DNA from 3 places in the Methylorubrum sp. B1-46 genome. Region 3 is predicted to be linked to each of the others. Evidence: predicted binding sites of a transcription regulator. Region 3 holds the regulator's gene; each other region holds the start of a gene.
What was found. Region 3 encodes PhoB, which activates phosphate uptake and scavenging genes when phosphate is short. Its sites were predicted from a motif close to TGTCATNNANCTGTCAT; they were not measured.
Positions count from the first base shown of each region.

Region 1: LPC10_RS09425 (UDP-2,3-diacylglucosamine diphosphatase) is a predicted target of PhoB. The motif match lies at 2,008-2,024, and genes of this name have one in related genera.
Region 2: LPC10_RS15405 (PhoX family phosphatase) is a predicted target of PhoB. The motif match lies at 6,690-6,706, and genes of this name have one in related genera.

Region 1 is NZ_CP088247.1:2,008,235-2,017,823, reverse strand. Features, by position in the region: gene LPC10_RS09430 (aminotransferase class V-fold PLP-dependent enzyme) at 154-1,362, opposite strand; gene LPC10_RS09425 (UDP-2,3-diacylglucosamine diphosphatase) at 2,083-2,895, shown strand; gene LPC10_RS09420 (glycosyltransferase family 1 protein) at 2,922-3,986, shown strand; gene LPC10_RS09415 (ribonuclease HII) at 4,072-4,722, shown strand; gene LPC10_RS09410 (PA0069 family radical SAM protein) at 4,812-5,948, opposite strand; gene LPC10_RS09405 (hypothetical protein) at 6,121-6,642, shown strand; gene LPC10_RS09400 (hypothetical protein) at 6,676-6,858, opposite strand; gene rpmG (50S ribosomal protein L33) at 7,021-7,188, opposite strand; gene LPC10_RS09390 (hypothetical protein) at 7,459-8,055, shown strand; gene panB (3-methyl-2-oxobutanoate hydroxymethyltransferase) at 8,181-9,005, opposite strand; gene LPC10_RS09380 (thioredoxin family protein) at 9,419-9,589, opposite strand, start outside.
Region 2 is NZ_CP088247.1:3,325,133-3,334,721, reverse strand. Features, by position in the region: gene LPC10_RS15455 (DUF2007 domain-containing protein) at 96-323, shown strand; gene LPC10_RS15450 (tRNA1(Val) (adenine(37)-N6)-methyltransferase) at 335-1,087, shown strand; gene LPC10_RS15445 (S49 family peptidase) at 1,221-2,081, shown strand; gene LPC10_RS15440 (acyltransferase) at 2,130-3,143, opposite strand; gene LPC10_RS15435 (DUF1348 family protein) at 3,424-3,888, shown strand; gene LPC10_RS15430 (TetR/AcrR family transcriptional regulator) at 3,892-4,455, shown strand; gene LPC10_RS15425 (hypothetical protein) at 4,468-4,710, opposite strand; gene LPC10_RS15420 (hypothetical protein) at 4,959-5,117, shown strand; gene LPC10_RS15415 (glycine--tRNA ligase subunit alpha) at 5,199-6,173, shown strand; gene LPC10_RS15410 (DUF3828 domain-containing protein) at 6,175-6,618, shown strand; gene LPC10_RS15405 (PhoX family phosphatase) at 6,757-8,643, shown strand; gene glyS (glycine--tRNA ligase subunit beta) at 8,829-9,589, shown strand, end outside.
Region 3 is NZ_CP088247.1:5,159,939-5,169,527, reverse strand. Features, by position in the region: gene LPC10_RS23975 (cobalt-precorrin-6A reductase) at 1-25, opposite strand, end outside; gene LPC10_RS23970 (DNA polymerase IV) at 113-1,381, shown strand; gene LPC10_RS23965 (DUF421 domain-containing protein) at 1,393-1,920, opposite strand; gene LPC10_RS23960 (potassium channel family protein) at 2,038-2,808, opposite strand; gene LPC10_RS23955 (cell envelope integrity EipB family protein) at 2,918-3,784, opposite strand; gene LPC10_RS23950 (GcrA family cell cycle regulator) at 4,299-4,841, shown strand; gene phoB (phosphate regulon transcriptional regulator PhoB) at 5,090-5,794, opposite strand; gene phoU (phosphate signaling complex protein PhoU) at 5,887-6,600, opposite strand; gene pstB (phosphate ABC transporter ATP-binding protein PstB) at 6,814-7,629, opposite strand; gene pstA (phosphate ABC transporter permease PstA) at 7,667-8,560, opposite strand; gene pstC (phosphate ABC transporter permease subunit PstC) at 8,618-9,589, opposite strand, start outside.

The DNA of each region.
Region 1 (9,589 bases), 2.2 Mb from region 3:
TCCGGATCGACCGGCGGGTGTAACGCCGGCCCCGTTTCCTCACCTGTCTCGAAGCGTCTCCCGCGAAGCGGCCAGCAGGCCGGACGTTTGGCGGGGCGCCTTTCTCTACTTAGCGGAAGCGGCGCCGTTGGAACCGGCGCCGCTCACCAAAAATCAGGACTTCGAGAGGGGGTTCTCGCGCAGGTAGCTGGAGGCCGCAGCCACACCCGAGCCCGGCGTCACCTTCACGCCGTTGTCGAGGAGCGACATCTCGGCACCGGCGATCGCGCCGAGCAGGGACAGCTCGTTGAGATCACCCACGTGGCCGATGCGGAACACCTTGCCCGCAACCTGGGACAGGCCGGCGCCCAGCGCGAGGTTGTAGCGCACATAGGCGTGCTTGATGATCTTGGCCGCGTCCACACCCTCGGGCGCCAGGATGGCGGTGACGGTGTCGGAGTTCCACTCCGGCGACTTGGCGCAGGTCTTCAGGCCCCAGGCCGCGACGGCCTGGCGGGTCGCCTCACCGAGCACGGCGTGGCGGTGGTAGACGTTCTCCAGGCCTTCCTCGAACAGGCAGGCGAGCGCCTCGCGCAGGCCGTAGAGCAGCGGCAGCGGCGGGGTGTAGGGGAAGTAGCCGGCCGGGTTCTGCTTCTTGTGGTCTTCCCAGTCGAAGTAGACGCGGGCAAGCCGGTCGTTGCGGCCGGATTGGCCCTCGGCCGCCTTGAGCGCCTTCTGGCTGACGCAGATCACGCCGAGGCCGGCCGGCAGCATCAGGCCCTTCTGGGAGCCGGCGATGGCGCAATCGACCTTCCACTCGTCGGCGTAGAACGGCAGCGAGCCGATCGAGGACACGCCGTCGACGAACAGCATGGCCGGATGGCCGGCAGCGTCGATCGCCTTGCGCACGGCGCCGATGTTCGAGGTCACGCCGGTTGCGGTCTCGTTATGGACCACCATGACGGCCTTGATCTGATGATCCTTGTCGGCGCGCAGGGCCTCCTCGATCTTCTCGGGCTTGGCGCCGGTGCCCCACTCCTCCTCCTGGACGATCACGTCCAGGCCGAGGCGCTGGGCCATGTCGATCCAGAGGTGGCTGAACTGGCCGTAGCGCGAGGTCAGCACCTTGTCGCCGCGGGCGAGCGTGTTGGTCAGCGCCGATTCCCAGATGCCGGTGCCGGAGGCCGGGAACAGGAAGATCGTGCCCTCGGTCGAGCCGAACACCTTCTTGGTGTCCTCGAAGAGCGGCTTCGTCAGGGACGGGAAATCGACCGAGCGGTGATCCTCGGACTGCACCATCATGGCGCGCATCACCCGGTCCGGGATGTTGGTCGGGCCGGGAACGAACAGGTGGTTGCGTCCCGGACGTCTCGTTGCCGCCATGAAAGTTTCCTCCAATTTAAGTCGTTCTGGGCGGGCCGGCCTTTTGCGACCGTGATCCGCCCGATCCTGATGGCGGGCAGGCGCCCGCCGTGAAACGTCGTTCAGTCCCGCCGCGGAGCGGCGCGCGAGAAGCCTCGCGCGGGCCGGAACCCCATCACTGCGATAGCGGATCGTTGATCGTCCCGGAGCGGCGAAACGGCCGTCATGCCGCCCGCGTCGCGGCGCGTGCAGCCACGCCGGTCGCCTCCAAAGGACCGAACCCTCGATGCGTCAGCCCAGCGCCGCATCCAGAGTGCTCGCAAAGCTCCCGGGCACCGCCCTTCCCACTCCTGTCAGGACGACGCAGCAGGAGTTTTGCGAGAAACACTCCAGCGCGCTCCTGCTGATTGTCCAGCGCTCCCATCCGTCCCAGCCAGTCCCTCACCACTCAAGGGGCGTTTCCCACGCGGATCGAAACACGCGCGGCGGATGACCTTGGCTGCCGTTATGCCTCCCCTGCCAGGGAATGGAAAACGGAAAAAACTCAACCGAAAAACAAAAAGATTTTCGCATGCACGGGCCGCGGGCGGGGTCTGCGGCGGGCCGCAGCCGAACCGGCGGAGGAAACGTCAGCCGCTCGAAGCGCGGCATGATGATGCGCGCTGCCGTCATCAAACTGAGATCGGAATGCGATTTGGCTCTCTCCCGTCGCGATGCGGTTGTGAGAGGCCGGAGGCGCCCGTGTCCCAAGATCCGGAATCGACCATCCGCGTTCGGACGCTGTTTCTGTCCGATCTTCATCTCGGCACCAAGGGCTGCCAAGCGGCCCTGCTGCTCGACTTCCTGCGCGACGTCGATGCCGATACGATCTACCTCGTCGGCGACATCGTCGACGGCTGGCAGCTCCGCTCGGGGTGGTACTGGCCGCAGGCGCACAACGACGTGGTGCAGAAGCTCCTGCGCAAGGTGCGAAAAGGCGCCCACGTCGTCTACGTGCCCGGCAACCACGACGAGTTCCTGCGCGACTATATCGGCATGACCTTCGGCGGCGTCGAGATCGCCGACAGCCGGGTCCACGTCGCGGCGGACGGCAAGCGCTACCTCGTCATTCACGGCGACCAGTTCGACATGGTGGTGCGCCATTCCAAATGGCTCGCCCATCTCGGCGACTGGGCCTACACCACGGCGCTGACCGTCAACACCGTGGTCAACCGTGTGCGCCGCCGTCTCGGGCTGGCCTACTGGTCGCTCTCGGCCTGGGCCAAGCTGAAGGTGAAGAACGCGGTCAACTTCATCGGCCAGTTCGAGACCTTCCTGGCGAGCGAGGCCCGGCGCCAGGGGGCGGACGGGGTGATCTGCGGCCATATCCATCACGCAGCCCACCGCGAGGTCGAGGGGCTGACCTACCTCAACACCGGCGACTGGGTGGAATCCTGCACCGGCATCGTCGAGCACTACGACGGTCGCATGGAGGTGCTGCACTACCCGACCATGCTGCGCGAACGCCGCGCCGCGGAAAGCTTCGAACCCGAGATCCGCCGCGCCGTCGCCTGAGCCATGCAATCTTTCGTGAGGCCGGCATGAGGCTGCTGCTCGCCACCGATGCGTGGCACCCGCAGGTCAACGGCGTGGTGCGCTCCGTCGAGCGCATGGCCGAGGCCGGTGCCGGGCTCGGCGTCGAGCCGCTGATGCTGACCCCGGCCGATTTCGCCTCGCTGCCGATGCCGGGCTATTCCGAGATCCGGCTCTCGCTGGTCACCCGTGGGCGGGTGCTCGCGCGCTGGAAGCGGCTGGCGCCGAGCCACGTCCACATCGCGACTGAGGGGCCGATCGGCCACGCGGTGCGCGCCGCCTGCCTGTCGCTGAACCAGCCCTTCACCACGAGCTACCACACCCGCTTCCCCGAATATCTCGCCGCCCGCGCGCCGGTGCCGGAAGCCTGGAGCTACGCGTGGCTGCGCCGCTTCCACGCGGCGGCGAGCGGCACCATGGTCAGCACGCCCTCGCTGGAGCGCGAGCTTTCGGGGCGCGGCTTCACCCACCTGATGCGCTGGACGCGGGGCGTCGATACCGAGCTGTTTCGGCCTCGCGACCTCGACGCCTTCCCCGATCTGCCGCACCCGATCTTTCTCTCGGTCGGGCGGCTTGCGGTCGAGAAAAACCTTGCCGCCTTCCTCGCCCTCGACCTGCCGGGCTCCAAGGTGGTGGTCGGCGACGGGCCGGACCGGGCCCGGCTCCAGGCCCTGGCGCCCGACGCGCATTTCCTCGGCGCGCTGACCGGCGAGGCGCTGGCGCGGGTCTATGCCGGCGCCGACGTCTTCGTCTTCCCGAGCGTGACCGACACCTTCGGCATCGTGCTGCTCGAAGCCCTGGCCTCCGGCCTGCCGGTGGCGGCCTTCCCCGTCACCGGCCCCCTCGACGTCATCGGCGGCACCGATGCAGGCGTCCTCGATGCCGATCTGCGCACCGCCGCGCTCGCCGCACTCACGATCCCGCGGGAGCGCTGCCGGGCGGAGGCCCTCCGCTACACCTGGGCCGAGAGCGCGCGTCAGTTCTACGACAACATCGCGACCGCGCACGCGCTCGGGCCGATGCAGCGCCCCGACCGCCGTCCGAGCGCGGCCGCGCTGCCCCGCCCCGGCTGATTTTACGATCATCGGGCGCCTTGTCCGCAGGGCTTTCGCCGGCCTCGGGATGACGGAGGCGCGCGGGAATGCGAGGGTCGGCGCCATGCCCCCCCGCTCGAAACCCGCCAAAGCCGCGCGCCCCTTCGACCCTGCCCTCGCCGCGACCTATCCGGCGGTGATCGGCTGTGACGAGGTCGGGCGCGGCGCGCTGTGCGGGCCGGTGATGGTGGCCGCCGTCTGGTTCGATCCCCTCGCCTTTCCCCCCGAGATCCTGGCCCGCCTCGACGACAGCAAGCGCCTCGACCGCGCGACGCGCGAGGCCCTGACGCCGCTGATCCGGGCGCATGCGCGGGTCTCGCTCGCGGGCGGCTCGCGGGCGCTGGTAGACCGGGTGAACGTGCGCGGGGCGACCCTCGACGCCATGCGCCGGGCGGTCGCCGGCCTGAGGCTCGATGCGACCGTGCTGGTGGACGGGCGCGACGCGATCCCCGGCCTGACGCAAGCCTGCCGCGCGGTGGTCGGCGGCGACCGCCTCGTGCCGCAGATCGCCGCCGCCTCCATCGTCGCCAAGACCTTTCGCGACGAGATCATGCGCCGGCTCGCGCTGCGCCACCCGGCCTATGCTTGGGAGCGCAACGCCGGCTACGGCACCGCTGCCCACCTCGCCGGGCTGCTGGCGCAGGGGCGCTCCCCGCATCACCGGGTGAGCTTTACGGGGCGGTTCGAGGCCGCGGGCGCCGTCTCAGGGACATGACGCGGTGCTGCCGGCTCGATCGCGGCGGGCGCCGTTGAGTCGCCTTCTCCCGCAGACGAAGCGAGGGATGCGCTCTCCGTACGCCCCCCTCAGAACAACGCGAGTTGATCCCCGGCGCGCGGCGGCACGCGGAAAAGCTCCGTCGTCTGGCGGACCGGCTCCTCCGGAAAGCCGAGGCGGCGCTTGGCGAGCGCGAAGCGGCGGCGGATCAGGTCGGCGTAGGGGCCCTGGCCGATCATGCGGGTGCCGAAGGCGGCATCGTAGGTCTTGCCGCCGCGGGCCGCGCTCAGCAGGGAAAACACGTGCGCCTTGCGCCCCGGATAATGCTCCGTGAACCAGTCGCCGACGAGGTCGTCGAGTTCGTGCGGCAGGCGCAGCAGCACGTAGTTCGCCTCCCGCGCGCCGGCCGAACGGGCGGCTTCGAGGATGGCCTCGATTTCGTGGTCGTTGAGCGAGGGAATGACGGGGGCGGCGATCACCATCACCGGTACCCCCGCCTCGCTCAAAGCCCGGATCGCCTCCAGGCGCTTGCGGGGATGCGGCGCGCGCGGCTCCAGGCGCCGGGCCAGATCGGGATCGAGGGTGGTGACCGAGATCGCCACCTTCACGAGCCCCTGCGCCGCTATCTCGGCCAACAGGTCGCGGTCGCGCAGGATCAGGTTCGACTTGGTGACGATCCCGACCGGGTGGCGGAAGCGCGCGAGCACCTCCAGCACGGCGCGGGTGAGGCCGTGCGTGCGCTCGATCGGCTGGTAGGGATCGGTCGCGGTACCGAGCGCGATGGTCCGCGGACGATAGCCCGGCGCCGACAATTCCCGCTCCAGAAGCGCCGCGGCATCGGGCTTGGAGAACAGCCGCGTCTCGAAATCGAGGCCCGGCGACAGACCGACATAGCCGTGGTTCGGCCGGGCGAAGCAGTAGATGCAGCCGTGCTCGCAGCCGCGGTACGGGTTGATCGAGCGATCGAAGGGGATGTCCGGCGAGGCGTTGCGGGTGATGATGTGGCGGGCGCGCTCCGCCGTCACCTCGGTGCGCCGGGACCGCTCCGCTTCGTCCGGCCAGCCGTCGTCGAAGCTCTCGCGCCGGGTCGCTTCGAAGCGTCCGTCCGGGTTCGCGGTCGCCCCGCGTCCGCGGCGGGCCTCGGGCGCGATCTGGGACGTCTCGCAGCGGCGTCCACCCGGCCCGCCTCGCATTGGCTTTCGCCTGTCACCCACTCCGACGCCCATCGCATCCCCGCCGCCCTATCGACTGTCGGCTTAGGAACATATCAAGAACATTGAAAGTCCGAATGCACAAGTTTCATGCACCAGCAGACTTTCCCCCTCATTCGGGGGCGTCCACGGGATCGGCTGCGCGAGGAAGGCTTTGCGAGGGCGTAAAATCGGTTATTCGCGCGGCATGATCTCCGGCCTCATCCACGTGGCACGATCCTCCGACCCGGTCGCGATCGAGTGCCTCGCCGATACGCTGAGCGCGCTCGTCGCGGGCGTGGCGGCCGGCCTCGTGGGCGATGCGGTAATCGTCACGGCGGAGAGCTGCTCGGCCCTCGAGACGATGGCCGAAGGCAGCGGCGCCACCCTGGTGGTGCGCCCGCCCGGCGCCAATCCCTGGGGCGCGGGCGCGCGGGCGGCGCGGCGCGAGTGGCTGCTCTGCCTGGAGCCGGGCGACATCCCGGCGGAGGGCTGGATCCGCAGCCTCGACCGCTTCGTCGGCACGGCCCGTCCGGACATGGCGCTCGGCCGGATGCGCCGCGCGCACGCGGCCCTGCCGGCTCGGATCGCCGCACGGGGGGAAAGCGTCGTCGGTGCACGGGGTCCGCGACCGGGCGACGTGGTTCGGCGCGAGCGACTGCTCGCGGGCCTGCCCTTCTCGCCCCGGCTCAAGGTGCGGATGCTGTCGGCCCGCCTCGACCGCGCCTGACGAAAGCCGGTCCGGTGCCCCGACGCTTCGGGATCAGCCGACCCGGAACCACGCGGGCGCGGCGCGCATCAGCACCATCACCGCGGTGGCCGCGAGCGCTGCGCCGATGGTCGTCTCGGCCGAATGCGCGTATCCGGCCCGTTCGAGGACCGTAGCGGCGGAAGCGATCGTCAGCGCGATGCCGGCGGGAACAAGATGCGAGGCAGAGGCGTTCATACCTCTGGCTCTACACGATTTGGCTTGCGCGGGGATGATGCCGCCGCCTCGGCGTGCCGACAAAATTCCGCGAGCCCGCCCCACGCCGTGCCCCAAACGCGAAAGGCCGCCCCGTTGCCGGGACGGCCTTGTCACATCCGCGAAGGGATGGAAGCGGGACGCTTACTTGATCTTGGCTTCCTTGAACTCGACGTGCTTGCGCGCGACCGGGTCATACTTCTTCATGACCATCTTCTCGGTCTGCGTGCGGGAGTTCTTCTTCGTGACGTAGAAGTAGCCCGTATCGGCGGTCGAGACGAGGCGGATCTTGACGGTAACGGCCTTGGCCATGGCGGGGCGCTCCTAAAGCGGGTCGAGGGGCGATTCGCTGGTGGCGCGCCAGCGCGGGCGAAACGCAAAAGGCCGGGAAGCCCCGGCCGAATTCCGGCGCGGTCAATGCCCGATGGGGGCCATTTCGTCAAGCCGCAAGAACGAAACGGCGCGGTCACATGCTAAGTGGCTCCGTCTCGCACCGACATGACCGCAGTCGGGCGGCGAAACCGTACGGTTGTCGTCCTGAAGCGCTGTGCGCCCATTGACGACTGAGCCATGATCAAAAGGATGATCGCATTCGTCGAATCAGGCCAGAAATCACAACCGGTGACCGCTTCCTCCCTCGCAGGCCGGACGATCCGCGGTGCGCTTCTCGGCCTCTTCGGCCTCCTGTGCTTGGTCGGTCTCGGCATCGGTGCAATCTTGATCTACTGGGCGAGCGGCCTCGGCAGTCAGTCGATTAGACCCGACCTGGCCTTCCATGTGGCCTGCGATGACCCGGACTCTACAAACATCGACAAGCAGGCCGAAGCATTTCTGCGTCAACGCGGATTCGTAGTTCTCGATAAGGTCGAGGCGGTCCGAAAACTGGGCCAGCCGGCTCTCCTATTGCGCGACATTCTCGCTGTCGATGCGCAGAGCCGCGAAGTGACGCTGATACAGATCCCGTTTGACAATCGCTTGATGTCTATGGGGCTACGAACCCCTCCGCCGACCCGGCACGACGTGGAGCTGGAAGAGGCGCTGCTCTCATTCGCAGAGTCCGTACCCGGCTGCCACGCGCATCAGGTGACACGCAACGATAACGGACCGGAACTGCGTTCCTTCCACGATGCGCTGATCAAGATGGATGCGCGCCTCTTACGGAAATTCGGGGGGCAATAAGCCATCGTGAGGGTCGCAATCCCCGATGAGCCGGCCCAACGGAAGCCTCTGACGAGGTCGAACCAATCACTCTTAACCCGACCCGAGTCACGGACGCGGTAGGGGCGTCGGCACGGCGACACCGGCTACCGCGGCGGGTAGGTGTGCCCTTCGGCCGGGAAGCGGCCCGCCTGCACCTCGTCGGCGTAGGCGCGCACCGCCTCCTCGATATGGGTGCGCAGCGAGCCGAAGCTTTTCACGAATTTCGGCACCCGGTCGCTGAGGCCCAACATGTCCTCGAGCACGAGGATCTGCCCGTCGCAGGCGGCGGTCGCGCCGATGCCGATGGTTGCCGCGCGGATCGCGGGATCGGTGGCGATGGCCCGCGCCACCGGCTCGACGATGCCCTCCATGACGATGGAGAAGGCGCCCGCATCGCTGATCGCGCGGGCATCGGCCCGCAGCCGGTCCTCGTCGCCGGCCCCGTGCCCCTGCACCTTGAAGCCGCCCATCGTGTTCACCGATTGCGGGGTGAGGCCGATATGCCCCATCACCGGCACCCCCCGCTCGGTCAGGAAGGCGACCGTCTCGGCGAAGCGCGCGCCGCCCTCGAGCTTGACCGCGCCAGCGCCCGTCTCCTTGAGCACGCGGGCGGCGTTGAGGAAGGCCTGCTCGCGGCTCGCCTCGTAGGAGCCGAACGGCATGTCGACCACGACCAGGGCGCGCGAGGTCCCGCGCATCACCGCCTGGGCCTGGAGAATCATCATCTCAAGGGTCACCGGCAGGGTCGATTCCATGCCGTGCATGACCATGCCGAGGGAGTCGCCCACCAGCACGAAATCGCAATAGGCATCGACGATGCGGGCGGTGTGCGCGTGGTAGGCCGTGAGCGCGATGATCTTGCGCCTCTCGGCCTTGCGCTTGATCAGATCGACCGCCTGGAGACGACGGGTTTGAACGACCTGCGACATGGCTCGTGATCCGGAAGGCTGGCATTCCCGGGGTGCCCGGCGGGCCGGGCACGGGGTGCGGAACGCCTCTATAGGCCCGTTCGCGCTGCCTCGCAGGGGGCCGAGGGGCCGGTTCCGGTGGATCGGAAGAGAAGTGTCACCCGGAGGGGCTCGGCCTTCTCCTGCGGGGGCGTCCCGGTTCCTCACGCGACGGCCGCCGACCAGAGGCCGACGGACAATGTGAAGTTTAACGCGATCGCCCCGTCTGCCCTTTTGCGGGCGTTTCCTCCCAAGACTTCGGACCACCTCCGGGCGTGCCGTTTTTCTGCCACATCTTGATCGGTGTCAATGGCGCGGCTTGATCATGAAGAGACTTGAGATTGCTCGAAATTCAGGCGCGTGAACCGGCCCAGCCAAATGATGGCAACAATGTGTCAGAGCGCTTTTTCGAGGAGTTGCTCGATCCATTCGGGCTGAGTCTCACCGACTGAGCGGGCCACTTCGGTCTTGCCCTTGTAGACGATGAGCGTGCTCTGCATCTGCGCCCCGAAGCGGCGCACGAGGTCACGCTGCGTGTCGAAATCGATCGTGAAGACGGCGAGCGC
Region 2 (9,589 bases), 1.8 Mb from region 3:
CGGTCGTGCCGCATGGCTGCGCAAGAACGTGGACAATGTTACCAGCCGCAGACCGCCGGCCCGCTCGCCGGGGGCGGCAGGAAGGGTTTGTGGCCGTGACGGAACTGATCCGCAGCAACGACATCGTCCTGATCGGATTCGCGCGCTCGCTCCTCGAAGAGGCGGGCGTCCCGCTCTTCGTCGCCGACGAGCACATGAGCGCGCTCGAAGGATCGATCGGCGCGTTCGGCCGGCGCCTACTGGTGCCCGACGACCATGCGCGACAGGCCCGCCGCATCCTGGCCGATGCCGGCCTATCCGCCGAACTGCGCGACGAGCGCTGAGCGGACGCCCGGTGGGTACGGAACCGGATGCCTTCCTCGGCGGCCGCCTGAAACTGCGCCAGCCGGCCCGCGGCGCCCATCGCGCCGGCACCGACGCCGTGCTGCTCGCCCGGCTTCTCGCCCCGGCGCCGGGCTCGACGCTCTACGATCTCGGCGCGGCGACCGGTGCGGTGGGGCTGGCGGCGGCGCAGCTCTCCGAGGGGGCTCGCGTGGTGTTGGTCGAGCGCGATCCCGGCCTCGCCGCGCTGGCTCGGGACAATGTGTCGGCGAACGGGCTCGACAGGCGTGTCGCGGTGATCGAGGCGGATCTCCTCGCGCCGGGAGCGGAGCGCCGGGCAGCCGGTCTGGCGCCGGACAGCGCCGACATCGTGCTGACCAACCCGCCCTTCTTCGAGGCCGGCACGCACCGCGCCTCCCCCGTTCCGCTCAAGGCCGCGGCGCATACCTTCGCCGTCGGCGGGCTCGACCTCTGGCTCCGAACCTGCGCCGACCTGCTCCGTCCCGGCGGACGGCTCGGCCTGATCCACCGAGCCGACGCCCTGCCCACCTGCCTCGACGCCCTGCGCGGGCGCTTCGGCGACTGTGCCGTCCGCCCCGTTCACGGACGAGTCGGGCGGCCGGCGATCCGCGTGCTGATCGCGGCGGTGAAGGGCAGCCGCGCGCCGTTTCGGCTGCTGCCGCCTCTGGTGCTTCAGGACGAGGCCGGGCGCTTCACGCCGGAGGCCGAGGCCCTGCACCGGGGCGACCCCTGGCCGGCCCCGTGAACGCGGGAAGCCCCCTCGTGGCTCTCGATTCGCAGGCCGCCGTGATGGATCGGCCGGCGGCGTCCTGCTAACGGAGGTGCGACCCGCCCGTCTCGGTGGGCGGTGCCCCGTGCGACCGCGAAAAGAAGCCACCATGCCGCTGACCGTCCCGACCTGGATGCGCTTCCTCCTGCCCCGCCGCTTCCGCCAGCCCCCTCCCCGGGTGGCGGTGGTGCGCCTGAGCGGGGTGATCGGTACCGTCTCGCCGTTCCGGCCGGGTCTCTCCATCGGTACGGTGGCGCCGAGCCTGGAGCGCGCCTTCACCATGCCGGGCCTCTCGGCGGTGGCGCTCGTCGTCAACTCTCCCGGCGGCTCGCCGGTGCAATCGCACCTGATCTACCGGCGTATCCGGGCACTGGCCGCGGAGAAGGAGATCAAGGTCTTCGCCTTCGTGGAGGATGCTGCGGCGTCGGGCGGTTACATGATCGCCTGCGCCGCCGACGAGATCGTCGCCGATCCCGCCTCCCTCGTCGGCTCCATCGGGGTGGTCTCGGCCGGGTTCGGCTTCGACCGGCTGATCGAGCGCCTCGGCGTCGAGCGCCGCGTCCACACCCAGGGCGAGGCCAAGGCGATGCTCGATCCGTTCCGGCCGGAGAACCCGCAGGACGTCGCCCGGCTGAAGGAGATCCAGGCCGACGTGCAGGCCCTGTTCACCGGTCTGGTGCGCGAGCGCCGGCCGAAGCTCGATGCGAGCCGCGACCTGTTCACCGGCGCGGTTTGGACCGGGCGGCAGGCGCTTGAGCTCGGCCTCGTCGATGGGCTCGGCGACCTGCGCGGCACGCTGCGCGCCCGCTACGGTGACGCGGTCGATCTGCGGCTGGTGGCCGAGACCCGCGGTTCCTGGCTCGCCCGCCTTCTACGCCGCGCCGGCCCCGGCCAGGCAGCGGCCGGGATTCCCGACGCGGTGATCGCGGCGGTGGAGGAGCGCGCCGCCTGGGCGCGGTTGGGACTTTAGAGCGTCGTCTTTTTCCGAAAGCCGGCGGCCACCTTTCGGGACAGCCCTCTACGCGCCGGCGCCGCCGAGTACTCCGTTCTCACGGGAAGGCGCTGCCGTGACCTTTTCACCGCGCCGAATCGTCCGGCGGAGGGGCTCGATCCAACGCTCATTCAGAGCCGCCATGACGACGGCTATGGCGAGCGACACCAGGATCGCGGCGCACGCGAAGCCTGTTCCCCGCGCATCGGGCTCAAAGAAGGCTAACGCAACGGCGAATCCGGCCAGCCAGTGGCAGAGGAAGGCTGGGTAGGCCAGTTCACCGAGATACCCGTCCACGTCGCGCCACGCCCCCGCCGGGCGCCAGTCCGCGACGGCTGCGACGAGCGCGGCGCCGACAAGGCTGTTGAGGTAGAACCCTTCGAGGCGGACGTAGTCGTCGGAGAAGATCCAGCCGCCGCCGACCATGTTGGCAGCCCACAGCATCAGAAGCGGCAGAATGGCCCGGTAGGAGACCTTCGCCAGGCTCTCCTTGCGCCAGAAGTAGACCAGTGCCCCGATGGCAAAGTCGAGGCAGGCGGAATGCGGGTCGAAGTAGCGGGTATCCCAGTCGTCTTGCCCCAGGATGGTGAGGGCATGAAACGCGACGGCTGCTCCGAACAGCATGAGTGCGTAGGACTTCCGGCGCGCCAAGCCGAGCGAGAGGTAGGCGTACATCAGGATCTCGACCGCGATCGACCAAGCCGGCATCACGAGGCGGAACGGATACGCCCAGTTCATCATCGGCATCAGACCGAGATTGAGCCAGACGTCTCGAAGGTTCGGGCTTGCCCAGTCGCTGGAGAACCGTGCCGCTTCGGCGGGCAGAGCGAGAACGGTCGCGAGGCTCGCCATCAAGATGAGGTAGTAGAGCGGCAAGAGCCGTAGTGCCCGATTGGCCCAAAATCGCTTGAGGTCGAACGCATAGACCTCATGCAATGCTGCCGTGATGGCGAAGCCGGAAAGGATGAAGAAGACGCGGACGGCATAATGCCCGAAATGCTTGTAGTAGGGGTCGCCGGCGAAATGGCTCAGGATCACCATGACGGCGAGAAGGAGGCGAAGTGCTCCGGACATGGAGTTCCCGATGGAGGGCGGCGATCGAAGCCAAAGATGTGAATTGTGATTTGTTTCCAATTTGTTATGATCGTACGAACGGCGAGATATACTGATATTTATCGTAAATTGCAGAGGCCAATGGGCGTACGCCGATATCATGGCGAAGGAGCGCCGGCAGCGTCCTGCGCGTCTCGGCTTGCTGCGAGGCGGGTAACCCTGTACCGATCGGTCTTGTTCGTGCCGATCAGTACAGAGAGGCCTCGCCATGTCGCGCCCCCCGCTTCCGCCCTTTACCGACGAGACCGCCGCGCAGAAGGCGCGCATGGCGGAGGATGCCTGGAACAGCCGCGACCCGGAGCGCGTCGCCCTCGCCTACACGCCCGACAGCGTCTGGCGGAACCGCGCCGAGTTCGTGAAGGGGCGCGAAGCGATCGCCGCTTTCCTGCGGCGCAAGTGGTCGCGGGAATTGGAGTACCGGCTGATCAAGGAGGTCTGGGCGCACCAGGGCAACCGCATCGCCGTGCGCTTCGCCTACGAGTGGCGCGACGATAGCGGGCAGTGGTTCCGTTCCTACGGCAACGAGAATTGGGAATTCGACGAGGCCGGGCTGATGCGGCACCGCATCGCCTCCATCAACGACCTGCCGATTGCCGAGAGCGACCGGAAGTATCACTGGCCCCTCGGCCGCCGGCCGGACGACCACCCGTCCTTGAGCGATCTGGGGCTGTAGGGCGTGGCCCGCACCGTCGCCGAACGGTCCGACGTGCTGCCGCTGCTCGCGGAGGTGTTTCGCGAGCACGGCTACGAGGGGGCGAGCCTGTCGCTGATCTCGAAGGCGACGGGGCTCGGCAAGGGCAGTCTCTATCACTTCTTTCCCGGCGGGAAGGAGGAGATGGCGACTGCTGTGCTTGCCGAGATCGACGGCTGGTTCGAGACCAACGTCTACCGTCCCTTGCGGGAAGCGGATGATCCGAATGCGGCCGTGGCGACGATGTTCGCGACGACCGCCGCGTATTTCCGCTCTGGCCGCCGGGTCTGCCTCGTCGGCGCCCTGAGCCTGAGCGACGCCCGCGACCGCTTCGCCGGCCGGCTGCGGGACTATTTCGCCCGCTGGGTCGAGGCGCTCGCCGCGGCCCTCGCGCGCGCCGGCCATGGTCCGGAGGCGGCCTGTGCCCTCGCCGAGGAGGCCGTGGGTGGCATCCAGGGGGCAGTGGTGCTGGCCCGCGCCCTCGACCGGCCGGAGGTGTTCGAGCGGATCCTGGCGGGTTTGGCGGCGCGCTGTCTCGGCGACGCCTGACGGCGCTCCGCCTCAGCGCGCGCAGCCGGCCGGGGCCGCGTAGCCGGAATAGACCACCCGGACCTTACGGGCGCAGGTCTCGGCCGCCGGCATCGCGGCGACCGGCGCGATCTCGACGGGCGTGACCGCCACTGTCTTCTCGACCGCCATCGTGTGATCGGGGGTCGCGGACGCGTTGGATGCGCTCATCACCAGCGAGGTGGTGGCGAGCGAGGCCGCGACGAGAGCGGCGAAAACAGTCAATCCCTTGCGCATGATCTATCCGAAAATGGTAACCGCTCGACCATCGGAGGGGAGCGGAGCTGTTCATTTGCTGCATTAACTTGGCAGCAACCTTTGCCGTTCCCGCTCTGAGCCCGCGGCACTGAAAAAGATGTGCCGGGACGCACGACAGCGTGGCCGCCCTGCGGCGCGACCTCCGCCTCGCAAATTCCGGCCGACGCCCCATATCCTGTTTACCCTCCGCGCAATCCCGTGCTTTGGGCGTTCATGCGGAGGCCGATATGGCTCTTGCTCCGGAAAAAGGGGGCGCCCGCCCCGTCACCTCGTCCGACTTCAACGAGCGCGTGAAGCGTCTCTTGGCGGCCAAGCCGGCGATCGAGGCTGTGCCGAAGGAACGGACGGCCAAGCGGAACTTCACGCGCTCCACGCCGCGGACCTAAACACGTCGGGGAGGCGGTTCGCTTGACACCCCGCCCCCCGCTCTTAAACGGTCCGGCAGCTTCCTTCCTGCCGGATCTGCCATGTCGAGCGACGCCGACCTCTCGCCCACACGCTCGTTCCAGGGCCTGATCCTGACCCTGCAGCGCTTCTGGGCGGCGAGGGGCTGCGTGATCCTCCAGCCCTACGACATGGAGGTCGGCGCCGGCACCTTCCACCCGGCCACGACGCTGCGGGCGCTGGGGCCCAAGCCGTGGAAGGCGGCCTACGTGCAGCCCTCGCGGCGCCCCAAGGACGGGCGCTACGGCGAGAACCCGAACCGGCTGCAGCACTACTACCAGTTCCAAGTGATCCTGAAGCCGAACCCGCCGAACCTTCAGGAACTCTACCTCGCCTCGCTGGCGGCGATCGGGGTCGATCTCAAGCTCCACGACATCCGCTTCGTCGAGGACGATTGGGAGAGCCCGACGCTCGGCGCCTGGGGGCTCGGCTGGGAATGCTGGTGCGACGGCATGGAGGTGAGCCAGTTCACCTACTTCCAGCAGGTCGCAGGCTTCGAGTGCGCGCCGGTGGCTGGCGAGCTGACCTATGGCCTGGAACGCCTCGCCATGTACGTGCAGGGCGTCGAGAACGTCTACGACCTCAATTTCAACGGCGGCGAGGGCGAGGACAAGGTTACCTACGGCGACGTCTTCCTCCAGGCCGAGCAGGAATATTCGCGCCACAACTTCGAGGCTGCCGATACGGCGATGCTGTTCCGCCACTTCGCCGACGCCGAGAAGGCCTGCCGCCTCTACCTCGAAGCCGGCGCCCCCGAGAGCGAGGGCGCGCGCCACCGCATCGTCCAGCCGGCCTACGACCAGTGCATCAAGGCGAGCCACGTCTTCAACCTGCTCGATGCTCGGGGCGTGATCTCGGTCACCGAGCGCCAGAGCTACATCCTGCGGGTGCGTGAACTGGCCAAGGCCTGCGGCGCCGCGTGGCTCCAGACCGAGGCCGGCGGGCATTCCGGCGACCCTGCCGGCGACCCTGCCGGCAACCAAGCCGTCGCGGCCTGAGATGCGCCGCCGCGCCGTCCTCACCCTCGCCTTCGGCCTCCTCGCCGGGCCGGCGCTCGCGCAATCCGCCACCGACCCGGTCGAGACGGTGCGGGCCTTCTACGCGGCCGACGACATCAACGCCGTGCGCTTCTACGCCAAGCGCCTGCGGACCCTCTACGAGCGCGACCAGCGCGAGGCCAAGGGCGAGGTCGGGCGGCTCGGCTTTGCCTTTCACGTCAACGGCCAGGATACCGAGCCGGACTTCGCACAATCGCTGGCGCTCGCGCCGCTCTCGAACGAGGGCGATCGGGCCGAGGTACGGGCGAGCTTCCGCAACGGCGGACCGCAGGAGCTGCGCTACAGCCTCGTGCGCGAGGCCGGCGTGTGGAAGATCGCCAATGTCCGCTCGCTGAAGGGTGAGACCTGGGACCTCGTCACCCTCCTGTCGGCGCCGCTTCGATAGAGCATCGTCTTTTTCCCGAAAGCCGGAGACCACCTTTCGGGACGATGCCTGAGCGCATCCGAGGGCTGTGGCGTCATCGAGGCGACATCTAGGGGGAATAGGCGCGCCGGCTCTCACTGGCTGACGAGACGCGCAACGATGTCCGACCTGCCCGACGCCCCGACCCTCGACGCGGTGATCGCGCACCGCTTCTCCCGGCGCGACTTGATGCGCGGCTCACTCGCCGCCGCGCTCGCCGCCGGAGTCGCGCCGCAGACCGCCGCCGCCCCTGCGGACCGTCCCTCCTTCGACTTCCCGGAACTCGCGGCCGGCGTCGATGAGTACCTGCACGTGGCCGAGGGCTACGAGGCGAAGCCTCTGCTGCGCTGGGGCGATCCGCTGTTTGCCGACGCCCCCGCCTTCGACCCGAAGAAGCAGAGTGCCGCGGCCCAGGAGCGCCAGTTCGGCTACAACAACGACTTCGTCGGATTCATCCCGCTCGATACCGAGGGCCGCCGCGGCCTGCTTGTGGTCAACCACGAATACACCAATGCCGAGCTGATGTTTCCCGGCCTCGATGCGGCCGACCGCAAGGGCGTGATCGCGGCCTTGAACGCCGATCAGGTCGCGGTCGAGATGGCCGCCCATGGCGGTTCGGTGGTCGAGATCGTCCGCGAGGCGGATGGATGGCGCCCGGTCGTCGGCTCACCCTACACCCGGCGTATCACGGCGCTGACGCCTATGGATCTCACCGGTCCGGCGGCCGGCGATCCGCGCCTCGTCACCGAGGCCGATCCGAGCGGCCGGCGCGTGCTCGGCATGATCAACAACTGCTCGGGCGGCGTCACGCCCTGGGGGACGTGGCTCTCGGGGGAGGAGAACATCAACTACTATTTCGGCGGCGCCCTCCCCCCCGGGCATCCGGAGGCCGGCAACGCCAAGGCGATGGGCATCGGCAGCCTGCAATATGCCTGGAGCCGCTTCCATCCGCGCTTCGACCTCGCACGGACGCCGAACGAGCCGAACCGGTTCGGCTGGGTGGTCGAGATCAATCCGTTCGATCCGGGCGCGACCCCGAAGAAGCGCACGGCGCTCGGCCGGTTCAAGCACGAGGGGGCGGCGGGCGCGCGCGCGATCGACGGGCGCTACGTCGTCTATCTCGGCGATGACGAGCGTTTCCAGCACGTCTACCGCTTCGTCAGCGACGGTAAGGTGCAGGCGGAGCGCGGCGCCAACGCCGACCTCCTTGATTCCGGCACGCTCAGCGTCGCCCGGTTCGAGCCGGACGGCACCGGCCGCTGGCTGCCGCTGGTCCACGGGGCAAACGGGCTCGACGCGGGCAACGGCTTCGGATCCCAAGCCGACGTGCTGATCGAGACGCGGCGCGCCGCCAAACGGCTCGGTGCCACGCCGATGGACCGGCCCGAGGACATCGAGGCCAACCCGCGCACCGGCCGCGTCTACGTGATGCTGACCAACAACACGAAGCGCACCGCCGATCAGGAGGAGCGCGCCAATCCGCGCGGCCCCAACGCCTTCGGCCACGTCATCGAGATCGCCCCCGACGGCACCGACCACGGCGCCGAGACCTTCCGCTGGGAGGTGCTGGTGCGCTGCGGCGATCCGGCCAAACCCGAGGTGAAGGCGAGCTTCTCCGCATTGACCACCGAGAACGGCTGGTTCGGCATGCCCGACAACTGTGCCTTCGACGGGCGGGGCCGCCTCTGGATCGCCACCGACGGCAACAACCGCCGCGCCACCGGCCGGGCCGACGGCATCTGGGCGGTGGAGACGGAGGGACCGCGCCGGGGCACCGCGCGCCATTTCCTGCGGGTGCCGGTGGGCGCCGAGATGTGCGGCCCCTGCTTCACCCCCGACGACGAGACCTTCTTCGTCGCCGTCCAGCATCCCGGCGAGCCCGACGAGGACGGCGCGCTCGGCTCCTACGAGAAGCCCTCGACCCGTTGGCCGGACTTTTCGCCGGATGTACCGCCGCGGCCGTCCGTCGTGGCGGTGCGTCGGACGGGGGGCGGACGGATCGGGTGAAGGAGAGGCTCGATCGTCGTCGTCATCGCGAGGAGGAGCCGACGCGATCCAGAGCGCGCCCTGTCCGGAGAGGTCGCGCCGCCGGATCGCTTTGCCACCTCTCGCGATGACGAAGCGGGCGCGGTGACAGACCGGGCCCATCTCCCGTCTCGACGCGGGTGAAGCAGGCGGCTATTCCCGCGCGCATGCCTGACCTTCTGCTCGAACTCCGCTCCGAAGAGATCCCCGCACGCATGCAGCGGCGTGCGGCTGAGGATCTGAAGAAGCTCGTCACCGACGCGCTGGTCGAGCGCGGTTTCCTGTACGAGGGCGCCAAGGCGTTCGCGACGCCGCGGCGGCTGGCGCTGCACATCGCCGGTCTGCCCGCCCGCGGCGAGGCCGTGCGCGAGGAGCGGCGTGGGCCGCGCGTGGGCGCGCCGGACGCCGCCGTTCAGGGCTTCCTCAAGAGCGCGGGGCTGGCGAGCCTCGATCAGGCCACCACCGTCACCGATCCGAAGAAGGGCGAATTCTACCTCGCGGTGATCGAGCGGGCCGGCCGCGAGACGCTGGACGTGCTGGCCGAGATCCTGCCGGGCATCATCCGGAACTTCCCCTGGCCGAAATCGATGCGCTGGGGCGCCGCCTCGGCCCAGCCCGGCTCCCTGCGCTGGGTCCGCCCGCTGCAATCGATCGTCGCCACCTTCGGCCCCGAGACCGAGACGCCGGACGTCGTGCCGTTCTCGGTCGACGGCATCACCGCCGGCACGGTCACGAGCGGCCACCGCTTCCTGGCGCCTTCGCCCTTCGAGGTGCGCCGCTTCGACGACTACGTGCAGGCGCTGGAGCGCGCTGACGTGATCCTCGATGCCGACCGGCGCAAGGACATCATCCTGCACGACGCCAAGGATCTCGCCTTCGCCCGCGGCCTCGACCTCGTGGAGGACGAGGGCCTGCTGGAGGAGGTGGC
Region 3 (9,589 bases):
AACCCTGGTCGGCGGCCCCGGACATTCGTACAACCTGTCTCGCCCGCGATCAGCCCGGCACAGGTCGGGCAAGGTTTTCGACGTGAGACCCTTCTGCCGCGATTGCCTGACGATGCAAGCCGTGGGCGCCCTGCGCTGCCGCGGCTGCGGCTCACCGCGGCTGCTCACCCACCCGGCCCGCGACGGGCTCACCATCGCCCATGTCGATTGCGATGCCTTCTACGCCGCGATCGAAAAGCGCGACGACCCGTCGCTGCGGGACAGGCCGCTCATCATCGGCGGGGGCAAGCGCGGCGTCGTCTCCACCGCCTGCTACCTTGCGCGGATCTCCGGCGTGCGCTCGGCCATGCCGATGTTCGAGGCGTTGAAGCGCTGCCCCGACGCCACCGTGCTGCGGCCCGACATGGAGAAGTATGCCCGCGTCGGGCGCGAGGTGCGGGCGATGATGCTGGCGCTGACGCCGCTGGTCGAGCCCGTCTCCATCGACGAAGCGTTTCTCGATCTGTCTGGGACCGAACGCTTGCACGGCACGAGCCCGGCCCTGACGCTCGCCCGCTTCGCCGCGCGGGTCGAGGCGGAGGTCGGCATCACCGTCTCGGTGGGCCTGTCCGCCAACAAGTTCCTGGCCAAGATCGCCTCGGACCTCGACAAGCCCCGCGGCTTCTCGATTGTCAGTGGCGAAGAGGCCGCCGCCTTCCTCGCCGACAAGCCCGTCGGCATCTTGCCCGGCATCGGCGAGAGCGCCCGCAACCGGCTCGCCGCGCTCAACATCCACCGGGTCGGCGACATCCTGCGCGCCGATCCGGTGCGCCTGCAGGCCTCACTCGGCCGTGACGGCCTGCGTCTGATCGATCTCGCGGCCGGCCGCGACCGGCGGCCGGTGCGCCCGACCCGCGAGGCCAAGAGCGTCTCGGCCGAGACGACCTTCTCGACCGATCTCACCCGGTTCGAGGATCTGCGGCCGATCCTGTGGCAGTTGTGCGAGAAGGTCTCGGCCCGGCTGAAGCGGGCGGAACTCGCCGCCGGCAGCGTCACGCTGAAGCTGAAGGATGCGCGGTTCCGGCTGCGCACCCGCACCCGCGGCGGCCTCAAACCGACGCAGCTCGCCGACCGGCTGTTTCACGAGGGCGAACCGATGCTCCGGGCGGCCTGCGACGGCACTGCCTTTCGGCTGATCGGCATCGGCGGCGGCGATCTCTGCGGCGCGATCCACGCCGACCGCGGCGACCTCGCCGATCAGGGCATCGAGCGCGTCGCCCGCCGGGAGGCGGCCCTCGACCGGCTGCGCGAGAAGTTCGGCAGCGGGGCGATCCAACGCGGCCTCGTCTTCACCGGCGAACCGGAGCGGCGACGGACGGAGCCGGCAAAGCCCAGGGCTTGAGGTCGCGGGGCTCAGGCCGGCTCCCGGCGGTCCTGCGGCCCGGGCGCGGTCTCCTCGCCGTCGCAGCGGATCACGCTGATGCTGCCGTCCCCCTCCAGCGAGGCGAGCCGCACGAGGGCCGGGTCGTCGACTCCCTGCAGGCGCAGCTGGGTCATGAGTTCGGAATGCGTGATCATCTCGCGACGCATGTTCCGCCAGCAGATGCGGCCATCGACGACGAGGGGGAGCCGCTTCGGCGTCATGAAGCGCTCGAAGGCGGGAAAGCGGAAGGCGATCCAGTCGATGGCGTAGTTCCACCCGACGATCGTCAGCACCAGTAGGATGCCCTCGGTCAGCGACTTGTACTCGTTGGAGAAGGCGTTCTGCGAGACGTCGGCGATCAGGACGATGACCAGCAGGTCGGCAAGGCTCACGGCGCCCGCCTGGCGCTGCATGACGAAGCGCATGATGAGGAACAGCGCGAGGTACATGACGGTACCGCGCAGGGCGATCTCCAGCAGGGAGTGCTCCGGCACGACCAATGCTCGCCAATCGGGCATTCGCCCCTCCGCCTCGCTCAACCGCCTGGGACGACCGTGCGCCCATCGCGTCGCTGCGCGCGCAGGGAACGGCGGTCATTCGACGAGAAACGCATCAGGGTCTCGGGCCGATGCGGCTCAATCCGCCCCTTCGTCGGGAATGTTGAGCAGAGTGCCGCAGGCCTTGCAGTGCACCGCGTCCGGCTCGTGCCGCTGCAAGCCGCAGGCGGGACAGGGGAAGCGTACCTTGTAGGGCCGGAACAGGACCTGCGCGAGGCGCAGGAACAGCGTGACGCCGCAGATCATCACCACGACCGAGATCAGGCGGCCGCCCGTGCCCTGCAGGGTGACATCGCCATAGCCCGTCGTCGTCAGCGAGGTGACGGTGAAGTACAGCGCATCGACGTAGTTGCCGATGTTCGGGTTCGAGCCGTGCTGCGTCGCGTAGACGAGGCTCGTCATGATGAAGATGAACACCGCGAGGTTCACCACCGCGATGATCACCTCCTCGTTGCGGCGGAAGAACGGGAAGTCCGCTCTCAGCCGGTCGAGCAATTGGTAGGTCCGCAGCAGCCGGAGCGTGCGCAGGATGCGCAGAAAGCCGGCTCCCTCACCGACGATGGGTGCAAGGAAGGAGGCGATCGCCGCCGCGTCCGCCCAGGTCGTCGGCCGCAGGAATTCGCGTGCCGGTCGCGGGCAGATCGCCAGCCGTGAGACGAAGTCGGCGGCGACGGCCACACCGATCACCACGTCGATCCCCTCGATCAGCGGCGGCCGGGGAAGAAACGAGGAGACGATGATGAACAGGAGGGTGGCGAGATCGAAGGCGAGAAGGCCGTAGCGGAAGCGATGCGCGCGGTCACTGCTTCCCTCGTAGAGCTCCCGCAGACTCTGCCTCAGGCCCGCCATCTCGCCACACGCTGCCGCCGCCGCTCGGGGCTCCGGCAGCATGAACGTTCCTCGGGCTCAGCCCGATCCGCCGCCGATTTCGCATCGACGATCCAAGGTTCTTTCAGGGCTACTTCTTGCAGTCGGTCCCGGATTTCGCGTCCGCCTTGGCGAGGTCGAGGCGACTCATGGTGCCGTTGATGGCGAAGTCCCCGTAATCGAGGTTCAACCGCCCGCTGACGCCGTCCTCGTAGAGGTCGAAGGTGAGGGTATAGATCGGCGTCCGCTCACCCTCGCCGGGGGTAAAGTAGCTCAAGGTCACCGGCCAGCGCCGCATGCTGGCGTGGTCGCCCTCGCGCAGGGGCTTGTCGCGCTCGGTATCGGAAGCTGGCGCCGCGCTCGGGCGGCCGATGATCGCCAGCGTGTCGTAGACCTTGCGTCCATCGTCCGAGCCGTCGAAAACCTTGGCCGCGACGGTGGTCTCGCCCGCCTTGGCCGCCTGAATCAGGCGGATCATGTGGTGGATCGGGAACATCACCGCGGCGTCCGTCTGGAACTGGTCGCGCTTGGGCTCCTTGAGCTTTACCTTAAGGGCGTCGCCCGCCTCCGCCGTCCCGTCCACGGCCGGCGACGGCGCGTTGTTGAGGAGGGTCGTGGTGCGGAAGCGGAAGCTCTTGCCGTCGCCGTTCTCAAAGGTCGTGCTGCGCAGATCCGAGGTGCGATCGCCCGACTCGCCGGAATCGATCATCGTCACCTGCCGCGTCTGCATGGTGTAGCCGCGGCAGGCATCACCCGAGAAATCGATGACGATGCGTCCGCGCACACCCTCGACCGCCCGCGTGCCGGTGGAACGCGCCAGCGACAGATCGTAGACCGCCCGGTGGTTGGTCAGCCGGATCGCCGTCTCATCCGGAACCGGCGCGGCCGGTCCGGCAGCCGAAGCGGTGCCGGGCAACGCGGCGAGAAGAAACAGGGCCGGCGCGAGGCGCAGTCGCATGCGATCTCCCAAGATCCGCTCAAGAACGGTTGTCCACAGGCGACAGGCCGGCGGATGACGCCCGTGACATAGGCATTGTGCCTGCTGGGACAATCATTTTTCGTTTCTCGCCCGAGCAGGGGCAGAGGCGCTGTTACGGCTTGCATACCCGCTCGAAGGCACTGCCGGATCGCACTTCCGGCGATTGCCGGATCCGGAAAAGAGCAATTTTACGCAATGCGTTAAGCGGTCTTGACAGACTCGGCTACCCTGACGCCGGAACGGTTCCGGGGCGTCGTCGGCGGAGTCGGATTGGCGGTGGAAACCGGTCCGTGAAACGCTGCGACCCTTGCTCCGCGGCCGAGCTGTCCTGTAGTCTTCACAGCGTCGCCATCGGCAGCTTTGGCGTCTGTTAACCGACATGTGCAGGGCCAGATTAAGAGCCCTGGCGAGGTCTGCTGTCGCTCCGCGCGGCCGAGACGCCGCGCGGTCGGTCGGTTGTGCGTACAAAGGACGTGTCGACGTGGAGGGGGCAATGACGGAAGCGGTCCCGAGCTGGACGGATGAACGCGTCGAGCTGCTTCGCCGCCTGTGGGACGATGGCTTGAGCGCGAGCCAGATCGCCCTTCAGCTCGGCGGCGTCTCCCGCAACGCCGTCATCGGCAAGGTCCATCGCCTCGGGCTCGCGGGTCGCGTCAAACCGGTCGGTCCGGCTGCGGCGCAGGGGCGTCGCAGGGATGACTTGGCCGCCGAGGTCGAGATCGAGGCGGTTCTCGTTGAGGAGCCGACGCTGCCGGAGCCGCCGGCGATCGTGGCCCATCGTCCTGCACCGAACTTCCCGCTGCCGCCGACACCGGCTCCGGAGCCCGTGGCGCTCGCGGTCTCCGAGCGCGTTACGATCATGGATCTGCGCGACTCCATGTGCCGCTGGCCGATGGGCGATCCGACGTCGCCGGAATTCCGCTTCTGCGGCGCCCGCGCCATCACGGGCCTGCCCTACTGCACCCAACACGCCCAGGTCGCCTATCAGCCGGCTGCCGAGCGTAAGCGCGACCGACGCGTCGCCGGCTTCCGCTAAGTCTTTCGAAGAGGCTCTGCTCGGGGAATTCGTCGACCGCAGAGAGCTTGGATTCGCCGGCGCCCTCGCCAAGTGCGCCGGCAGCGCTCGGACATCACCCCGCCACCTCATCCAACGGAGCGGCGATGAACGGTTGATCCCGTCAGTCCGCCGCCGTCATCGCGCGGCGAAGCCGAAGCGATCCACGACGCGTCTTGTCCGGCGATGTCGCGCTCCCGATCGACCGATCGGACCGAGGGCTCCCTTCCTCACTCGGCTCCGGCAAACATCTCATCGAACGAGTAGCCGGAGCCGCGCACGGTCCGGATCGGATCGCTCTGGCGCGGGCGGTTGATCGCCTTGCGCAGGCGGCCGACATGGACGTCCACCGTGCGCTCGTCGATGTAGACGTCGTGGCCCCACACCCCGTCGAGCAGCTGCTCGCGCGAGAAAACCCGGCCGGGGCTCTGCATCAGATATTCGAGCAGCTTGAACTCCGTGGGCCCGAGATGGATCTCGCGGCCCTGGCGGCGGATGCGGTGGCTGACGCGGTCGAGTTCGATGTCCCCGGCCACCAGCATGTCGGCGACGTGGGCGGGCTTGGACCGGCGCAACAGGGCGCGCACGCGAGCGAGCAGCTCCGGCACCGAGAACGGCTTGACGACGTAATCGTCGGCCCCCGTGGAGAGGCCGCGCACGCGGTCCGCCTCTTCGCCGCGGGCGGTCAGCATGATGACGGGCAGCCGCTCCGTCTCGCGCCGGGCCCGGATGCGGCGGCACAGCTCGATCCCCGAGAGCCCCGGCACCATCCAGTCGAGCAAGACGAGATCGGGCGTCATCTCGTGCAGGCGCAGGTCCGCCTCTTCGCCGCGGATCGCGACGTCGACCGCGAAGCCCTCCGCTTCGAGGTTGTAGCGCAGCAGGGTCGTCAGCGATTCCTCGTCCTCGACGATCAGGATGCGCGCACTCGTCATCGTCCGTCTTTCCATCCGTTGCGTCCGGCCCAGTCCCTCGCTGGGGCAGGCCGGAGACGCGTCTTCGGCGCCGCGCGTCTCGAGCGCCCTCGTCAGGCGCTCGGCGTCACCGTCGCGTAGTTCGAAGCGTCGTTCTTGGGCCGCTCAGCCGTCGGCGTCTCGCCGGTGACGAGGTACTCGATCGTCTCTGCCACGTTGGTAGTGTGATCGCCGATGCGCTCCACGTTCTTGGCGCAGAACAGGAGGTGGGTACAGAACGAGATGTTGCGCGGATCCTCCATCATGTAGGTCAGGAGTTCGCGGAACAGTGAGTTGTACAGCGCGTCGATGGCACTGTCGCGCTGCCATACCTCGTGGGCGGCGGCCACGTCGCGGCTGGCATAAGCGTCGAGCACGTCCTTGAGCTGTTCCTGCACGAGGTCGCTCATGTGCTGGACGCCGAGCACGATCTTCTGCGGCTGCGCCTGATCGCTGATTGCCACGACGCGCTTGGCGATGTTCTTGGCCAGATCACCGATCCGCTCGAGGTCACCGGAAACGCGGATGCCGGAGATCGTCTCGCGCAGGTCGATGGCCAGCGGCTGGCGCCGGGCGATGAGGAGAACCGAGCGCTCCTCGATTTCCCGCTGCAGCAGGTCGAGGCGCTTGTCGGCGACGATCACCGCCTGGGCGAGCGTCGTGTCCCGACGCACCAGGGCATCGGTGGCATCGGTCATCATCTTCTCGGCCACGCCGCCCATCTCGGCGATGGAGCGGCGCAGGTTTTCAAGGTCGGTGTCGTAGGAGGAGACGATGTGCTCGGCCATGTCGCGCATTCCCGATCAGGCAGTCGGACGAGAGCGCTCTCGGGTCGAAGCGGACGCGAGTCCGGCGACGGCGAGAGCCTCGAAACGAGGACGCAGGGTGGATCGCGACGGCATCGCAGTCGCGACCGGGCTTAGTGTCTCTCACAAAACTCCCGCTGCGCTGTCGTCTCCAGAGCGAGAACGGCCGTTGATCGGGAGTTTTATGAGGCACTCTTAACCGAAGCGGCCGGTGATGTAGTCCTGGGTCTGCCGCTTGGCCGGGTTCATGAAGATCTTCGTGGTGGCGTCGAACTCGATCAGCTCGCCGAGATACATGAAGGCGGTGAACTGCGAGATGCGTGCGGCCTGCTGCATGTTGTGGGTCACGATGACGATCGTGAAATCGGCCCGCAATTGCTCGATCAGTTCCTCGATGCGGCCGGTCGAGATCGGATCGAGAGCCGAGGTCGGCTCGTCGAACAGAATCACCTCGGGGCGCTGGGCCACGGTGCGGGCGATGCACAGGCGCTGCTGCTGGCCGCCCGACAGGCCGGTGCCGGGCTGCTTGAGCTTGTCCTTCACCTCGTCCCACAGGGCGGCCTTGCGCAGCGATTCCTCGACGCGGCCATCCAGCTCAGACTTGGGCAGCTTCTCGTAGAGGCGCAGGCCGAAAGCGACGTTGTCGTAGATCGACATCGGGAAGGGCGTCGGCTTCTGGAACACCATGCCGATGCGCGAGCGCAGCTCGTTGAGATCGACCTTGGAGTCGAGGACGTTCTGCCCGTCGAGCAGGATCTCACCCTCGGCGCGCTGCTCCGGGTAGAGGCTGTAGATGCGGTTGAAGGTGCGCAGCAGCGTCGATTTTCCGCAGCCGGACGGGCCGATCAGCGCCGTGACCTGCCGGTCGCGGAAATCGAGGTTGATGTCCTTCAGGCCGTGAAAGCTGCCGTAGTAGAAGTTCAGGTCTTTCACGGCGATGCGCACGGGCGCCTTGACGTCGGCCGGGCTGCGGCCCTCGAACTGGCTGCGGATCGCGGGGGAGGCGCTCATCGGATCTCTCGTCGGTAGGAGGTCTGTCCCGGGGCCTTCAGCGCGGCCGCTGGTCCTTGATCACGAAGCGGGCCACCACCGACAGGGCAAGGATGGTGACGGTGATGAGGAGCGCCCCCGACCAAGCGAGGCTCTGCCAGTTCGGGTAGGGCGAGAGGGCGAACTGGTAGATCATCACCGGCAGGTTCGGCACGCCGCCGAGCAGGTTGGTGTTGAACCAACTGTTGTTGTTCAGCGCCGTGAACAGCAGCGGCGCGGTCTCGCCGGCGATGCGGGCGAGCGCCAGGATGATGCCGGTGACGATGCCCGCGCTCGCCGCGCGCCAGGTCACCGCACGGATGACGAGGGAGCGCGGGGCGCCGAGCGCCGCGCCGGCCTCGCGCATCTGGCCGGGCACGAGGCGCAGCATGTCCTCGGTGGTGCGCACGATCACCGGCGTGGCGATGATGGCAAGCGCCACCGCGCCGGCCCAGCCGGAATAGGTGCCCATCGGCCGGACCATCAGCGTGTAGACGAACAGGCCGATCAGGATCGAGGGCGCCGAGAGCAGCACGTCGTTGAGGAAGCGGATGATGTCGGCGAGCTTCGAGGTCCGGCCGTACTCGGCGAGATACGTGCCGGCCATCAGCCCGATCGGCGTGGCGATGAGGATGCCCAGGAACGTCATGATGAGGCTGCCGAGGATGGCGTTGGCGATGCCGCCGCCCTCGGAGCCGGGGCCCGGCGTCGGCGCCGTGAACAGGGCGGGCGAGAAGCCCTTCACACCCTCGACGATCAGCATGAGCAGGATCGAGCCGAGGACGATGATGCCGAGCAGGGTTGCGATCGTGCTGGCGAGGATCAGCACGCGGTCGGCGACCCGGCGGCCGGGGCGCACGCGGCTGGCGATCGGCGTGCGCTCGGCCGTCGCGACGGGGTTGCTGGCGTCCATGGTTCGGCGTCCCTTGGGCTCGGGCGGTCTGGCGCGACGTTGGCAGGCGACCTTGGATCAGGCGACCTTGGCGCGCCGCACCAGCAGACGGGCGATGATCAGCACGAAGAAGGTGATGATGAAGAGCAGGCAGCCGAGCGCCATCAGCGACGAGAGCTGAAGCCCGTCGGCCTCGTTGAACTCGTTGGCGATGCGCGAGGCGATGGTCGAGCCCGGATCGAAGATCGAGGCGGAGAGGCGGTTGGCGTTGCCGATCACGAAGGTGACCGCCATGGTCTCGCCCAGCGCGCGGCCGAGGCCGAGCATGATCGCGCCGATGATCGAGACCGAGGCCTGCGGCACCAGAACGTGGCGCACGACCTCCCAGGTGGTGCAGCCGATGCCGTAGGCGCTCTCGCGCAGCACGGTCGGGATCTGATCGAGCATGTCGCGGGTGATCGAGGCGACGAAGGGCACGATCATGATGGCGAGGATGATGCCGGCGGTGAGCACGCCGACGCCCGAGGGGATGCGGGCGTACAGGATGGTGCCGAGGATCGGCATGCCCTCGACGACGTTCGAGACCGGCACCTGGACGAAGCGGGCGAAGAGCGGGGCGAAGACGAACAGGCCCCACATGCCGTAGATGATGCTGGGCACCGAGGCGAGCAGCTCGATGGTCATGGCGACCGGCTTGCGCGCCCAGCCGGGGCAGAGCTGCGTGAGGTAGACCGCGATGCCGAGCGAGATCGGCACGCCGATGATCAGCGCCAGCATCGCGGCGGCGACCGTGCCCACCACGGCTGGCAGCGCGCCGAACTGCTCGGTGCCGATGTTCCAGGCGCTGGAGGTGAGAAAGCCGAAGCCGAATTCCGAGAAGGCCGGCCAGGCACCGTAGATGATCGAGCCGAGAATGCCGGCGAGCACCAGGAGCACGAGCAGGGCGGAGGCGTAGGCGACTCCTTGGAAGAGGCGGTCGGCGCTCTTGCTCGGAGCGGTGCGGGCCACCGCGGTCTGGCGGTCGACGGCGAGGGTCTGGGTCAAGGCGGT